3 regions of the Shewanella mangrovisoli genome follow, and region 3 is predicted to be linked to each of the others. Evidence: predicted binding sites of a transcription regulator. Region 3 holds the regulator's gene; each other region holds the start of a gene.
The links. The regulator sigma-54, encoded in region 3, starts transcription at its own class of promoters, with help from an activator protein. The targets are predictions, from matches to a motif close to GTTGGCACGNNNNTNGNNT.

Region 1 (5,513 bases), 740 kb from region 3:
CAAGCCAATGGCATATTCTAACCGGATAGGAACGCGTAATGGCTGAAGAAAGTAGCGGCGAACGCAGCGAGGAACCCACCGGGAGGCGCCTCGAACAGGCGCGAGAGAAAGGGCAGGTAGCCCGTTCAAAAGAGTTAGGTACCGCGACCGTGTTACTCTCGGCGGCGACTGGCTTATATATGCTTGGACCTGGAATAGCGAAAGCCCTATCCAATGTATTCGAGCGTGTATTTACCATGGAGCGCGCCGCTATTTTCGATACGAACCAGATGTTTAATGTATGGGGCGTCGTGGGGAGCGAGATTGGCTGGCCGTTACTCAAGATTATGTTACTGATTGTCGTGGTGGCATTTATTGGTAACGTATCCCTTGGTGGGATGAATTTCTCTACCCAAGCCATGATGCCTAAAGCCAGTAAGATGAGCCCTATTGCGGGGTTTAAGCGGATGTTTGGTGTGCAGGCCTTGGTTGAATTAACCAAAGGGATTGCTAAGTTCTCTGTGGTAGCAATCGCGGCTTATTTGCTACTCAGTCATTATTTCAACGATATTCTGCTCCTGTCTGCCGATCATCTCCCCGGTAACGTCCATCACGCGCTGGATTTGTTAGTGTGGATGTTCATTCTGCTTTGCTCCTCCGTCTTAGTCATAGTGGTGATCGATGTGCCGTTTCAGATCTGGAACCACAACAAACAACTGAAAATGACTAAGCAGGAAGTTAAAGACGAGTATAAAGATACAGAAGGTAAACCTGAGGTTAAAGGTCGAGTACGGCAAATGCAGCGTGAGTTAGCGCAGCGACGCATGATGGCTGAAGTTCCCAATGCAGATGTGATTGTGGTAAACCCTGAGCATTATGCCGTGGCCATCAAGTACGATGTAAAGCGCTCTGCAGCGCCTTTTGTTATCGCTAAAGGGGTGGACGAAGTCGCCTTTAAAATCCGTGAAGTGGCAAGGGCACATAATATTGCGATTGTTTCGGCGCCACCGCTGGCGCGGGCAATTTATCACACCACTAAGCTTGAGCAGCAGATCCCAGAGGGCCTATTTACAGCGGTGGCGCAGGTACTGGCTTATGTGTTCCAGTTACGCCAGTACCAAAAAGGTCGTGGCCGTAAACCTATCCCAATCCCTGTTAATCAACCCATTCCTGACGATCTAAAACACTAGTTAAGTGTTAGGTTACCGAAGAAATAGTTCACAGAGATAAACCCACAACAAGAAGCGCTAGCAGTTGGCGCGCTTTTTGCTTTCAGGCTGTTATGCGTCAAAGTTTAGGTATCTGTGAATGGATGTTAAAGCCTCCCTAGGCCAAGTAAAACAGTTGAAACTGAGCTCTTTCAAGGGCATAGGTACGCCAATGCTAGTGCTTGCGGCATTGGCCATGATTGTGCTGCCTATCCCGCCGTTTCTGCTCGACGTTTTATTCTCCTTTAACATTGCCTTGGCTTTGATTGTTCTTCTTGTCGCGATTTATACCGACAGACCCTTAGACTTTGCTGCGTTTCCAACCGTTTTATTAGTTGCAACATTGCTGCGACTCGCGCTTAACGTGGCATCAACCCGTGTAGTATTACTCGAAGGTCACAATGGTGGTGACGCCGCCGGTAAGGTGATCGAGGCCTTCGGCTCCGTGGTGATTGGCGGTAACTATGCTGTAGGTTTAGTCGTATTTATCATTTTGATTATTATCAACTTTGCCGTTGTGACTAAAGGTGCTGGCCGTATTGCCGAGGTGAGTGCTCGCTTTACCTTAGATGCGATGCCCGGTAAGCAAATGGCCATCGATGCCGACTTAAACGCAGGTATTATTAATCAGGATCAAGCCAGAACCAGACGCGCCGAGGTGACCCGCGAAGCCGACTTCTATGGCGCAATGGACGGTGCATCTAAGTTTGTGAAGGGCGATGCGATTGCCGGTATTATGATTTTGGTGATCAACATTCTCGGTGGGTTTATTATCGGGATTGTGCAGCACGGTTTGACATTCTCCCAAGCCGTTGAAATTTATACCCTGTTAACCATTGGTGACGGTCTCGTCGCGCAAATCCCAGGTTTATTACTGTCAATCGCCGCGGCGTTGATGGTGACCCGTCAAAATGAATCTGGCGACATGGGCCAGATGCTGATCAGTCAGATGTTTGACAGTCACAAGTCGCTCAGTATTGCGGCCGGCGTACTCTTTGTGATGGGTATTGTGCCTGGCATGCCACATATGGCGTTTTTAAGCTTTGCCGTGATCACCGCTGGTGCCGCTTACTTTATCTTCAAACGTAATGAAGCCAAACGTGCCAAAGCCCTTGAGCAAGTCAAAACGGGCCCAACGGAAAGAGCCGAAAGAGAACCTAAAGAACTTAGCTGGGACGATGTGCACCATGTTGATACTATCGGTCTAGAAGTGGGTTACCGTTTGATCCCGTTGGTCGATAAGGGCCAAGGTGGCGAGTTACTGAGTCGGATCAAAGGGGTACGTAAAAAACTTTCGCAAGAACTGGGCTTCTTGGTGCCTGCGGTACATATTCGTGACAACCTCGATTTATCACCTAATGCCTATCGCATCTCGTTAATGGGCGTGGTGGTTGGAGAGGCGGATATTCGCCATGACTGCGAACTTGCCATCAACCCTGGTCAAGTTTACGGTAAGCTCGATGGTATAGAGACTCGTGATCCTGCCTTTGGTCTTGAAGCCGTGTGGATTGCCCCAGAGCTTCGCGAACATGCACAAACCTTAGGTTATACCGTGGTGGATGCTGCGACAGTGGTGGCAACCCACATCAGTCAGATTTTGACGAATAATGCGGCGAAACTCTTAGGCTACGAAGAAGTGCAACAACTGATGGATATGCTTGCCAAGCATTCGCCTAAGCTGGTGGATGGCTTTATTCCGGATGTGATGCCGCTAGGAAATGTCGTAAAAGTGATGCAAAACCTATTAAATGAAGGAGTTTCTGTCAGAGACTTGCGTACCATAGTGCAAACTTTGTTAGAATACGGCACTAAGAGTAACGATACTGAAGTGTTAACGGCGGCAGTGCGTATCGCATTGAAGCGCATGATAGTTCAAGAGATCTCGGGTCCTGAACTTGAAATACCTGTCATAACTTTGGCGCCAGAGTTGGAACAGATGTTGCATCAGTCAATGCAAGCAACCGGTGGCGATGGTCCGAATATCGAACCTGGTCTTGCAGAGCGTATGCAGCAATCCTTAGCGGATGCCGCTCAAAAGCAAGAAATGGTTGGTCAGCCCGCTATTTTGCTAACGTCAGGTATGTTACGTGCGACACTGTCTCGCTTTGTTAAATATACTATTCCTAATCTCAGAGTGATTTCTTACCAAGAAATCCCCGATGAAAAGCAAATACGCATAGTGTCTGCCGTCGGCCAGTAGAGGACGCATAAGTGAAGATTAAACGTTTTTTTGCCAAAGACATGCGTGCTGCACTGGCCCAAGTGAAGGACACGCTCGGCTCCGATGCCGTGATTATGTCGAATAAAAAAGTAAATGGCGGCATTGAGATTGTGGCCGCCGTTGACTATGACGAGCCCAAAGCGAAGGCGCCTGCAGCTGCACCGACTTTTATGGATGTGAGTGATGATTTAGTGTCGCTCGGTGCTAAAGCGCCGATTCGTGCTGAGACTAAGCTTAAACCCTCGGCGCCAGCGGACTCTCTCCAAGCCTTGCTCGAGAAGCAACAAAGCCGTTTAAACCAACAACTCACTCATCAACAGCAAGACGCGGAATTGCCTGCGTGGGCACAAGCACTACAGGCACCCGCGGCGCCAAAAGCTGAGCGCCGTGATATGGGAAATGCCTTCGATAAGAAGCCGCAGGTATCACAGAAACAAAATGCGGATCTCGAAGCGATGCGTGATGAGTTAGCATCTTTACGCAATTTGCTCACTCATCAAGTGTCTGCGTTGATGACTGAACACAAAAAACGTATTGACCCTGTGGGTGCCATGCTGGAGTCAAAGTTACTGGAGGCTGAGTTTTCGCCTGCGGTCGCGAACAAGCTAGCGGCGCTTAGTCAACACTATACCCCAGCAGAATTAGTTCGTGCCTTGCCACAAAGTCTAGCGAATATGCTTGATAATCAAGGTGATGATATCGTTAAGCAAGGTGGTGTTGTGGCATTGGTTGGCCCAACGGGTGTGGGGAAGACCACTTCCTTAGCCAAATTAGCGGCTCGCTTCGCCGCCCATCATGGCGCAGACCAAGTCGCTTTGATTACTACAGATCATTATCGTATTGGCGCCTATGAGCAATTGGCCACCTATGGCAAAATTATGGGCTGTCCCGTTAAGCAAGCCCATGACCTTGCTGAGCTAGAGCAAATTCTGTATCAGTTCAGAAATCGCAAGCTAGTATTGATAGATACTGCGGGGATGGGCCAACGAGATATGCGGCTTTACCAGCAACTTGATAATTTAACTGCAAATAGCAGAATACCTATCCGCAGTTATCTGGTACTGTCTGCCACAGGGCAGCGCCGTGTGCTACAAGATGCTGTAAATCACTTTAAACGCATTCCCTTATCTGGTGTTGTACTCACCAAACTCGATGAATCCGTGTCGTTAGCGGGCGCATTAAGTGTGTTGATCCAAAGTGGGTTGCCATTAAGTTATGTTACGGATGGGCAGCGAGTGCCCGAAGATATGAAAGTTGCCGATACTTTATTGCTTGCAGAGCAAGCGTTAGCGGCCTTAGAAAACACTGAACAACAATCGTTACCAGACACAGCGTGGTCAGATAATATGACCTGTGCATTTGAGTAGAGTTATGACCCTGGATCAAGCAAGTGGTTTACGTATGATGAATCAACCCTATAACGAAAAAGTGAAAGTAATCGCGGTTACGGGTGGTAAAGGTGGCGTGGGTAAAACCAGCGTATCCATCAATACCGCAGTAGCATTAGCCGAAAAGGGCAAGCGTGTCTTAGTGCTTGATGCCGACCTTGGCTTAGCAAACGTCGATGTCATGTTAGGGATCCGTGCCGAGCGTAACCTTTCCCATGTACTCTCTGGCGATGCTGAGCTGGATGATATTATCGTCCGCGGTCCTAAAGGCATAGGCATTGTCCCTGCGACCTCTGGTACCCAAGGCATGGTCGAATTGAGTCCTGCGCAACACGCGGGTTTAATTCGAGCTTTCAGCGAGATGCGTACTCAGTTTGATATCCTCATCGTGGATACCGCCGCGGGGATTTCAGATATGGTGCTCAGTTTTTCCCGTGCGTCACAGGATGTGCTAGTTGTTGTCTGTGACGAGCCAACCTCAATCACTGACGCCTATGCGTTAATCAAAATTCTCAGCCGTGAACACGGCGTTTTCCGTTTTAAAATTGTTGCGAATATGGTGCGCAGTTTACGCGAAGGTATGGAATTGTTTGCTAAACTCAGTAAAGTGACCGACCGATTCTTGGACGTGGCACTCGAGCTGGTTGCGACCATTCCGTTTGATGAAAACCTTCGCAAATCAGTGCGTAAACAAAAGTTAGTGGTTGAGGCTTATCC
Region 2 (5,513 bases), 1.5 Mb from region 3:
CATCTTGGCGAGCGAGAATGTTATGGATGCTTTGACGGGCGTTAAACACAGTTGCAGCAGCGTTTTCGGAAGCAGGAAATCGTTCTAGAATCGCAATCGGTGGAAGTAACTCTTTGACTTCATTAATGCGAACGTCATCATTTTGGTAATACATAATTTACTGCTCCAACTCTCGTGTTTAGGCTATTTTTATCGCTGCAATAGGGGATCTCAACTGCAATACTGAGTTCAATTTATCCAGTCTGCGCCGTTAATGCAACCAAGTTGTCTCCATTTCAAAAAATCAGCTATAACGTCTTGTTTTAACATATTTTTAAAAAATACAAATTCAAATATTTCAATATGATATGCAAACTAAAGCCAACCGAATGTTTGGGTAGGAAGCAAACGATACTGAGAGCGGAAATAAAAAACCTCCTTTGCCAGTAATCAAACGCAAACAAAGGAGGTTGAGTAAAGGATTAATGTTGCTGCATGGCCTGCAGTTTTGCCTGATAACGATGCTTATCTGTGGCTTCGCGGCTAAGTGCCATGGCCTTTTCCATATTGAGTTTGGCGCGCTTCTCATCGCCCAGCGCCCAATAGGTACGTGACAAACCAAAGAAAAACTCATGGCGATAATCGGCTTTATCCACGGCCCTTTGATACCAAGCGAGCGCCTCGCTGTATTGGTGTTCATCATAGGCCTGTTCACCCATATCATAGTAGTAATAAGGATTACGAATACGCGCTAACTCCAACACTTTATTGACCTGCGCCCACTCTTCTAAACGGCCCTGATCACCTAAAATCACCGCCAAGTTATAGAGGGTCGTCATATCATCGGCATCGTATTTGAGTGCATAGCGATAGACTTGCTCTGCCCGCTTTTCATCGCCCTTGTGGCGATAAATCACGGCTAAGGTGTTGAGCGCAGGGATAAAGTGTCCAGATTTTAAGCCGGCTTTAATCAGCGCATAGGCGCGGTCTAAATCCCCTTCAACCAAGGATTCGGCGGCCATATTGTTATAAAACATGCTGGTTAAGGTCTGGCGATTGATTTGCACTTTATTGTAGCCTCGCAGAGCTCGCTCGGGCATAAAGTCGACCAGAATCGCATGGGCCGACAGATACACAGTGTGCACGCTCTCGGCGGGTAACAAGCGTAGATTGACATGGCCGTTGATCAGATAAAACTCGCCCTGTTTGTCCCACACGGGTTCAATCGCAATATCTTGAAACTCAGTGCCAATTTTAAACACATCCGCTAAAGCCGATGTCATCACAACCAACGACATACAATTCCCCGCGCGCTGGGCATAGGTTTCGCTGGCGGTTTGAGTCAAATTATCTTGATAGTGAAAATCGCTGTGGCCGCCATCTTGGTTAGCATTGATATAACTGGCTAACCATTCGTGTACCGCGACGGGATTTTTCGTCGATAAGCTGTAACGGTCGTAGGCTCGCCTAACATCGGCCGCCACAGAAGGCGGAAGGCTAAAAATATCCTCGACGCTCGGAATATTACTGACAGATTTAAACAACGAATCTGCAAATAGGGCATCGATTTCATCATCACTAGGTTTTGGGGCTGTTGAGCTGCAACCCCATAAGAGTAAAAGTAATAATGAGCAGATTATGCCGCTTGAGATGGTGCGCAGTTGTATCATGAGATGTCCCCCAGACCATAAGGCTCCTATTTGAGCTTATTACACTTGGCCAAAAAGACGTCATAAAATGGTTACAAAAAATAACGGCCTGCCACAAAGGATTGCGGCAGCTTAAGGGTTAACGCTGCGCCGGAGGGTCTACCTTGATATACACATCCTGCTGCTGATAACGATAAGGCCGGTAGTTATCCTGACCACAAGTAAAGTAGCGGTAAGGCTTTACCTGGGCGATACAACCGAGTGGCAGAGCCTGCAGAATTTGAATTTGCTCCTGTCTTCTCAAGGATTCCTGCCATTCATAATCTTTTAGCACTTGGTCGCGCACAGCAAAGGCATCGAATGGCTCATCCGAACGAGTCACTACGACTTGCCCCGCAAAAGCGGGCAAGGCTAAGAGTGCACTCAGAATGCCCCCAAGCAAGCAGGTACGTCTGATTTTCACTGTGAGATAAGAGATTAAGCGCATCATTCGCTCCTTGTGGTATCAGCGTGGCAGTCGAAGACCCATAAAAAAAGCAGAGCACTTGGCTCTGCTTTACTATCCTCTTATCCCTTAGAGGCATCAAGTCATATCAACACCTGTTAGCCTGCACTTTTGACAGTCACAAACTCAGGGTAAGCGTCGATTCCACAGTCAGACGCATCCATACCGTTATATTCTTCTTCCTCTGTAACACGGATGCCCATGGTCATCTTGAGTACAAACCACACCGCAAACGACGCGCTAAATACCCATGCGAAGATAATCGCTGCGCCAGTTAATTGCGCTGTGATAGTCGCGTCGGCATTCGATAAGGGGACACACATCAAACCAAGGAAACCCGCAACACCGTGCACAGAAATCGCGCCCACAGGGTCGTCAATCTTGATTCTGTCCAGACCCACGATAGAGAACACCACTAAACCACCAGCCACCACACCAATCACCCCTGCCATCAGCAGCGAAGGCGACAGCGGATCGGCAGTAATCGCCACTAAGCCCGCCAGTATGCCGTTTAAGATCATGGTTAAGTCCGCTTTACCCCAAATCATTTTGCACACAACTAGGGCAGAGATAGCACCAAAAGCGGCTGCGGTATTAGTGTTTACGAAGACCTTAGCGACAGAGCTAGCGTTGGCCGCATCTGAAACCATTAATTGTGAGCCACCGTTGAAACCAAACCAGCCCATCCACAGGATAAACATCCCTAAGGTCGCCATTGGCAGGTTAGAGCCTGGGATAGGGTTGACTTGGCCGTTAGGGCCATATTTACCCTTACGAGCACCGAGCAGTAACACCCCGGCGATAGCCGCAGCAGCACCTGTCATGTGCACAATACCGCTACCCGCAAAGTCTACAAAGCCTAAGCTAGAGATAAAGCCTTTACCCCAAGTCCAGTAGCCTTCAACTGGGTAGATAATGCCTGTCATCACCACGGAGAAGAACAGGAAAGCCCATAACTTCATTCGCTCCGCTACGGCGCCAGAGACAATCGACATCGCCGTTGCCACAAACACCACTTGGAAGAAGAAATCAGATTCCAAAGCATGGTTTGCATCGTCGGCTTGTGAGCCAATCAGCGTACCGAGTGAAGGCAACCAGCCACCTTCGGCATTGTCGACGTACATAATGTTGTAGCCAATCAATAGGTACATCACACAGGCAATCGCGTATAACACCACGTTTTTAGTTAAAATTTCGGTGGTATTTTTAGAGCGCACTAGGCCAGCTTCGAGCATGGCAAAACCCGCCGCCATCCACATAACCAAAGCGCCTGAAATCAAAAAATAAAAGGTGTCGAGTGCAAAGCGCAGTTCAGAGACTGTCACGCCTAATTTTGTTAGTTCTTCCATCTTCCGCCCCCTATAGCGCTTCAGTGTCGAGTTCACCCGTACGAATACGGATGGCATGTTCTAAGTCGATAACGAAAATCTTTCCATCACCAATTTTTCCCGTATGAGCCGCACTGGTAATCGCCTCAATCAGCATGTCGAGATTTTCTGCTTTAGTGGCAATTTCTAGTTTTACTTTTGGCAAAAAATCCACCTGATACTCGGCGCCACGATACAACTCCGTGTGCCCCTTTTGACGGCCAAAACCTTTAACCTCGGTCACCGTCATCCCCTCAATACCAATACCGGCGATAGCTTCACGGACATCATCCAATTTAAATGGCTTGATGATAGCGCTGACTAGTTTCATCCTGACCTCCAAAAAACGCGATTGTTATTAACTTGTAGCCAAGATAATTCAATCATCAGGCCAGAATTTTAATTTATTGATTTAAAAGAAATAACAAAGATTAGCCAGGAATAGTTCGATTAAAAATGCACCAGACTTGTGCAAGCAGAAGAGCGACGCACTCTTTTAGTGAGCAATTTAAGTGCACGCCATATTCGACCTTTGCCCTATTGGTGAGGCTGCCCAATTAGGGTTTACTAACAGTGCAAAAAACAAACAATTCACAAAATAAGCAGAGCAATCGCTAAACGATGCCTTTATTCCACCCGCGCAGAAGGAACGCCCGATGTTAAAACCCGAAGAATGTGTACTCGTTATCGTCGATGTGCAGGGAAAGCTCGCTCAGATCATGGATAACTCAGCCAAGCTTCATCAGCAGTTGAGTACACTTATCCAAGGCGCACAGCTGTTTGAAATCCCCATCCTCTGGCTCGAGCAATTACCCGCCAAACTTGGCTCGACCACAGAAGAGTTAAAAACCTTGCTCGAAAGAACTGGCTCACCCATTGCCAAGCAGCACTTTAGTGGTTGGTATTGTGATGAATTTGCCAATGCATTAACCCAAACTCGGCGCAAACAGGTCTTGCTTGCGGGGATAGAAACCCATGTTTGCGTGTACCAAACCTGCCGCGATCTGCTCGACCAGCACTACTCGGTGCACCTTGTCGCCGATGCGGTGTCTTCCCGCAGCGTTGACAATAAACAGCTGGGCATCCAAATGATGACAGCCAAGGGAGCAACCCTCACCAATGTGGAGTCACTGTTATTTGAACTGCAACATGAAGCTCAGGGAGATAGATTTAAGGCGCTGATTAAATTGATTAAATAAGGTTGATTAAATAAGGTGAGAAGAGAGCTTGTTCAAGCTCTCTTTAGTATTCAAAATGCGGCAACACAAACGGCATAGTTGGCACTATTAGCATAGCTGCGAGAACTATAGCCGCTGGGGGCGACAGAGATAATGCCAGCCAAGAATTCGGTCTCATTGACAGTACTAGACCAAGAGTCAATCGTCGAGCTCCACTGCGCACGTTGATAGGCTGCGCGACTCTCGCCGTACCCATAGAGGGTATTTAACTCCTGCTCCGTTGGCCTGCGCCAATTATCTTTACCGGCAAACTCGAGTGAAGCCAATTTTTGGCACCAGCGGTCAAACTGACCGTCGACGCCAACCTTGGCCTCATGACCCTTTGCCGCTTCGGTGCCGGGTAAGATGACGCCTTTACCATCCTGACGGAACAGAGCATATTCGCCTCGGCTCGGGCCAAATACAAACTCCTCCGGCACGTTAAACGTCATCGCATAGCTATCGCCACTGTTGTTGGCATCATCTTGTTTAAGATAACCCAAGGCGTTCATCACGGCGATGGAGGGCGAACTGCTAAACCATTTCGTCTGACGATCACTTTTATCGTAAAGCGCTTTGATTTTTAAGCAATTGGTTGATGCCAGAGTACGGTCGTTATTATCGAGGCCGCCATCAAAACTAGTATCGATTGGCGTACCTTCGACGTGGCCACACAGGGAAATTTGCTCTTTTTGGCGACATTCTGTCAGTAAAAACAACAGCACTATGGCACTGCTGATAATGGCGATTTTAGTGGGATTAATCATGACAACAAACCTTAATCCAGTGTTGATAA
Region 3 (5,513 bases):
CGCGCAAATGGCATTGAGCGCGGGCTCGGCATCAGGGCCTTCGGCTATCAGGGTAATGGTTTTACCCATGCCAGTTTCTAGCATAAGGAGCCCTAAAACACTGGCGGCAGAGGCCTGTTTCTCACCTTGGATCAGCGTAATGCTGGCATCAAACTCAGACGCAAGCACCACGAGCTTAGTGGCGGCGCGGGCATGTAAGCCTAGTTTATTGCAGATGGTGACTTGGCGCTCAAGCTTTGGCATGACTTAACTCTCGGTGGCGGGCATTCACTTTGTGTTTGCCGTTGCTAAAGCGTTTAGCCAGTTGCTCGGCCACGTAAACCGATCTGTGTTGACCGCCGGTACAGCCGATGGCGATGGTCAGATAGCTGCGGTTATTACGCTCTAAGTGGGGTAACCAAGTCTCGAGTAAATTCTCAATTTGCCAGATGAACTTATTAACCAGTGGCTGGCGATTTAAAAACTCTGCCACAGGTTCATCTAAGCCGGTGAGGGGGCGCAACTCAGGCTCCCAATGGGGATTGGGTAAAAAGCGCACATCGAACATAAAGTCGGCTTCGGTTGGCATACCATGCTTAAAACCGAAGGACTCGAAGTTGATCACCAGTTCCTTATCGACACTGCCAAGCAGGATTTGCCGTACTTGGTCGCTGAGTTCATAGATATTCAGATTCGAGGTATCTATGTAGTGATCCATCTGCTGTGACAGGGGCTCGAGCAATTTGCCTTCAAGCTTAATAGCTTCTTGTAGTGATACTCGGCTCTTAGATAAGGGATGTAAGCGCCGAGTCTCGCTGTAGCGCTTTAACAGTACTTTATCGCTGGAATTTAAGAAGAAGCTGGTAAGTTCAGTGCCCTCTGGCAGGCTGGCGAGCTGTTTGACGAGTACCTTGTCTTGCTCCGGCAGGTTACGCACGTCGACGCTGATGGCGACGAGATCGTTACTGCCCTTGAGCTGTTCGAGTAAGCTGCCAATCAGCGGCAAAGGAAGATTATCGACACAATAGTAGCCGAGATCTTCAAGCACTCTCAGTGCGACCGATTTGCCTGAGCCTGAGCGCCCTGACACTATGACCAGTTTCATCCAGTGATTACCTGATAGAGTTCCGTTTCATCATGCGTCTTGCGCAATTGCTTCAATATTTGCTTGTCGCTGAGCTTTTCAGCCATGCAGGACAAAGTGCTTAAGTGCTGTTGACATTGGTCAGCAGGCACCAGCAGCGCAAATAAAATGTCGACAGGTTGTTTATCGATAGCATCAAAGGCTATCGGCTCCTCACATTTCACCAATATGGCTATGGGTTGTGTTATATCGGTTAATCGACCATGTGGAATGGCGATGCCGTTACCTATACCTGTGCTCCCCATCTTTTCGCGCGCCACTAGGCTTTCGAAGATCTCTTGAGATGAGAGGGTGGGGTACTGGGCAGCGGCTAAGTCGCTGATAAGTTCCAGTACCTTTTTCTTACTGCCCGGAGTGGCGCAGGTCGTGCATTCCGGCCGCAGTATGGTACGAAGTTCCATTGCTAGTGTTTTGTTAACTTCTCTTTGTGTTTAATAACCTGACGATCAAGCTTGTCGATCAGGACGTCTATGGCAGCATACATATCTGCATGCTCTGAAGTCGCGAAGACTTCACCACCGGTGAGGTTGATTCTCGCTTCGGCAATTTGTTGCATTTTCTCAACATTGAGCACAACGTGCACATTATTGATCTGTTCGAAATGACGTTCAAGTTTTGAAAACTTTTCCTCAACATAAGCCCGTAACGATTCAGTAATCTCGATATGGTGTCCACTCAGGTTTATTTGCATATAAACGTCCTCCGATTTCCACTTTAGGCTATAAACTTTTACGCTGATTGGAAGGGGGAATAAGCATCGCCTCTCGGTACTTCGCAATGGTTCTGCGCGCAACGTTAATTCCCTGTTCTGCCAGAAGCTGCGCCATCTTGCTGTCGCTTAATGGTTTTTTCTGGTTTTCCGCTGCAACCAGTTTCTTAATGAAGGCTCTGATTGCCGTGGATGAGCACTCACCGCCATCATCAGTCCCGACGTGGCTTGAGAAGAAATATTTTAGTTCAAAAAGTCCCTTTGGGGTATGCATGTATTTTTGTGTGGTCACCCGTGAAATGGTGGACTCATGCATCTCTACCGCCTCGGCGATATCGTTTAGGACCATAGGTTTCATGGCTTCTTCACCGTATTCGAAGAAACCCTGTTGGTATTGCACTATGCAGTTTGCCACCTTGAGCAGTGTTTCGTTACGGCTTTCAAGGCTTTTAATAAACCACTTGGCTTCTTGCAGATGCCCGCGGATAAATTGGCTATCGGCTTGGCTTTTGGTGCTGCGCGCCATGGCTGCATATTGCTGATTTACATTGATTTTTGGCATGCAGTCCGGGTTTAACTCGACCACCCAGCGACCATTTTTCTTCGACACCGACACATCGGGGATGACATATTCTTCATCGACAGGGGTGATGAGCAAACCGGGGCGAGGGTTTAAGGTTTGGATGAGGGCAATGCTCTCGCGCAGATCATCTTCCTTAAGCTTGGTTTTACGCATCAACAACCTAAAGTCGCGGGCAGCGATCAGATCTAAATGATCTTTGATCAACATACGGGCGTTTTCGAGGTGTGGGGTATCTGGCGAAAAATGGGAGAGTTGGATAAGCAGACATTCGCTTAAATCCCTTGCGGCGACACCGACGGGATCGAAGTGTTGAATGCGCTTGAGTACGGCTTCGACTTCATCCAGTTCTATCTCGGGATTGCCCATGGCCTCGAGGATATCTTCAGTACTTTGAGTGAGATAACCTTGATCGTCAATGGCATCAATAATCGCGGTGGCGATGGCTAAATCGGTTTCAGAGAAGGGCGTGAGGTTTTTTTGCCATTCTAAATGTTCGTACAGGCCTTCACTGGTTTCCCCTTGGAAGGGCATGTCATCTTCACGGCTAGCGCCAGAACCTGAGTTTGGCGATGCGGTAAAGACTTCATCCCAAGTGGTGTCCATGGGGAGTTCTTCGGGCAGGGATTCTTTGGTCAGCGACTCGGCAATGTCTACGGTGGAATTATCTTGTTCCTGTGGCTGAGCTGTCGTTTCGCTAAAGTCGGTATCGGCGATATCTTGCTTACGTTCGGTAGGCGCGTCGAATTGCTCCTCTTCCAGCTCGAGAAGAGGATTAGAGTCTAAGGCTTGCTGGATCTCTTGCTGCAGTTCCAATGACGACAATTGCAACAGACGAATGGCCTGTTGAAGTTGTGGCGTCATGGTTAACTGTTGACCCAGTTTGAGCTGGAGTGACGCTTTCATGTTACCGCTGATCCCTACGTTATTATTTTGAATTTAGGCCGCTTGTTATCATATTGATGGCGCTTACTAAGCCAAAATTCAAGGCTAATTGGCTCTGTTTAAGTAACTATAGCCTGAATTGTTCACCTAAGTACACAGCCCTAACTTGCTGATTGTCTAAGATCTCTGCGGGAGTTCCTTCGGCAATCAGGTTTCCGTGACTGACAATGTAGGCATGTTCACAGACGTCTAAAGTCTCGCGCACATTGTGGTCTGTGATCAGTACCCCAAGGCCTCGGCTCTTGAGTTGTTCGATGATTTTCTTGATATCGATAACCGAAATCGGGTCGACACCGGCGAAGGGTTCATCGAGCAGAATAAACTTAGGATTGGCCGCTAAGGCGCGGGCAATTTCGACGCGGCGACGTTCACCGCCCGATAACGACATGCCTTGGCTATCGCGAATATGGGTGATATGGAACTCTTCGAGCAGATGTTCCAGCTCTTCTTCGCGTTGGTCGCGATTGAGCTCTTTACGGGTTTGCAGTACCGCCATGATATTGTCGTGCACTGTCAGCTTGCGAAAGATACTGGCTTCCTGTGGCAGGTAACCAATGCCTTTGCGGGCGCGCAGGTGCATGGGATCGGCGGTTAAATCATCATCGTCGATAAAGATATGGCCTTTATCGCTTTTGACTAAGCCCACGACCATGTAAAAGGTGGTGGTTTTACCCGCACCGTTTGGGCCGAGCAGGCCGACGACTTGACCCGTTTTGACCGTCAGGCTGACATCTTTCACAACCTGACGACTCTTATAACTCTTAGCGAGATTCTGTGCTTTTAAGGTGATTTGGGTCATTTAGAATCCTGTTTTTTCACAGGTTTGTCCGCAGGCTGATTCTTGAGTTCTTCCTGATAGTTGTCAGGTTGAATAATGGTAATCACGCGATCATCGCCGCTACCTGTGCTCTCAGCGATCAGTTTTTGCTGAATAATATCGTAACGGATGAGGTTACCCGTCACTTGGCTACCCGCTTGGTCTAGGGTCGCTGAGCCTGTTAAGGTCAGGGTGCGGGTCGCCATTTCGTAGCGAATTTCTTTGGCGCTAGCCGAAGCTGGGCGTCCATCGTCGAGAATTTGGCTGTAAGTCGCAGGGTTACCCGTTGCCACTAAAATCTTGCTGTTTTCCCCTTCGGCAGAAAATGCACGTAGTTGATCTGCATGGATTTTAATCGAGCCTTGGGTGACTTCAACCGGACCGAAGAAAATGATCTGATTGTTTTTAATGTCCGCAGTTTGGCTAACGGCTTTAATTTTCACTTCTTGCTGTAAGTCACCGACCTTGGCGAAGGCACTCATGCTGGTGATTAGCATTAGGCCGGCAAGTAATATGTTATTTTGCTTCATAGGTTCCTACTACCTGACTGGTCAATTGCACTTCCTGCGCGTTAAGGTCGGCATAAAGGCCTTGCCCTTGAATATTAAAATCTTTCCCTGTGACGTAAATGATGCGGTCAGAGGTCATTATCATAGTGTTGAGATCGAGTTCTAAAAAACTGGTGGACAATGTCTGTATGGGTTCACCAGGGCTGATGGCATCGATAATAACATTATTTTCTAATACAACCTTGCCGGTATCTTTGTTGAGTCGACCTTGGTCGGCTCGGATCTGCCATTTTGCTTTACCTTGGTCGGGATAGACAAGATAGACGGGCTCAGTAAAGTCGGTTTGGTTTTTCAGCTCATAGTGTTCCATGTGCTTTGCCGTGACGCGACTGTTAACTTGCCCTTGTTCATTAAACTCAATACTGCGCAGATCTTCGATAATGTAATCGGGTCTGTCACTGACGTTCAAGCTGTCATCCGTATCGCCACCGCGTTTTTGCTGCACTTGCCAATATAGCACCAGCGCAGTACCAAAAAAGGCGATAATGGCGAGGGTCACACGACTCATATGCTCATCCCATGGGCGGAAGTGAACTTGTTTTGGCTCAATAAGAGCAGATCCGTGAGTTCCCTGAGTGCGCCATGCCCACCATTTAAGTGAGTCACAAAATGGGCATGTTGACGGACATAGGGGTGACCATCGGCGACACAGACAGCCAAGCCGACCACATTCATCACCGGCAGGTCGACAATATCATCACCGATATAGGCGACTTCTTCTGGGGTGACATTGTAGAGCGACAGCAGCTCTTCATAGGGAACGAATTTAT

Region 1: flhA (flagellar biosynthesis protein FlhA) is a predicted target of sigma-54. The motif match lies at 1,233-1,251, and genes of this name have one in related genera.
Region 2: K0H60_RS17705 (P-II family nitrogen regulator) is a predicted target of sigma-54. The motif match lies at 3,878-3,896, and genes of this name have one in related genera.

The regions. Positions count from the first base shown of each region.
Region 1 covers NZ_CP080412.1:1,565,583-1,571,095, forward strand. Annotated here, with positions in the region: gene fliR (flagellar biosynthetic protein FliR) at 1-21, shown strand, start outside; gene flhB (flagellar biosynthesis protein FlhB) at 39-1,169, shown strand; gene flhA (flagellar biosynthesis protein FlhA) at 1,288-3,387, shown strand; gene flhF (flagellar biosynthesis GTPase FlhF) at 3,399-4,775, shown strand; gene K0H60_RS07020 (MinD/ParA family protein) at 4,780-5,513, shown strand, end outside.
Region 2 covers NZ_CP080412.1:4,056,212-4,061,724, forward strand. Annotated here, with positions in the region: gene aroG (3-deoxy-7-phosphoheptulonate synthase AroG) at 1-154, opposite strand, end outside; gene K0H60_RS17690 (tetratricopeptide repeat protein) at 462-1,649, opposite strand; gene K0H60_RS17695 (hypothetical protein) at 1,768-2,115, opposite strand; gene K0H60_RS17700 (ammonium transporter) at 2,232-3,482, opposite strand; gene K0H60_RS17705 (P-II family nitrogen regulator) at 3,493-3,831, opposite strand; gene K0H60_RS17710 (hydrolase) at 4,157-4,699, shown strand; gene K0H60_RS17715 (Lcl domain-containing protein) at 4,750-5,484, opposite strand.
Region 3 covers NZ_CP080412.1:830,057-835,569, forward strand. Annotated here, with positions in the region: gene K0H60_RS03660 (HPr family phosphocarrier protein) at 1-243, opposite strand, end outside; gene rapZ (RNase adapter RapZ) at 230-1,084, opposite strand; gene ptsN (PTS IIA-like nitrogen regulatory protein PtsN) at 1,081-1,524, opposite strand; gene hpf (ribosome hibernation promoting factor) at 1,527-1,814, opposite strand; gene K0H60_RS03680 (RNA polymerase factor sigma-54) at 1,843-3,318, opposite strand; gene lptB (LPS export ABC transporter ATP-binding protein) at 3,425-4,156, opposite strand; gene lptA (lipopolysaccharide transport periplasmic protein LptA) at 4,153-4,704, opposite strand; gene lptC (LPS export ABC transporter periplasmic protein LptC) at 4,691-5,251, opposite strand; gene kdsC (3-deoxy-manno-octulosonate-8-phosphatase KdsC) at 5,248-5,513, opposite strand, start outside.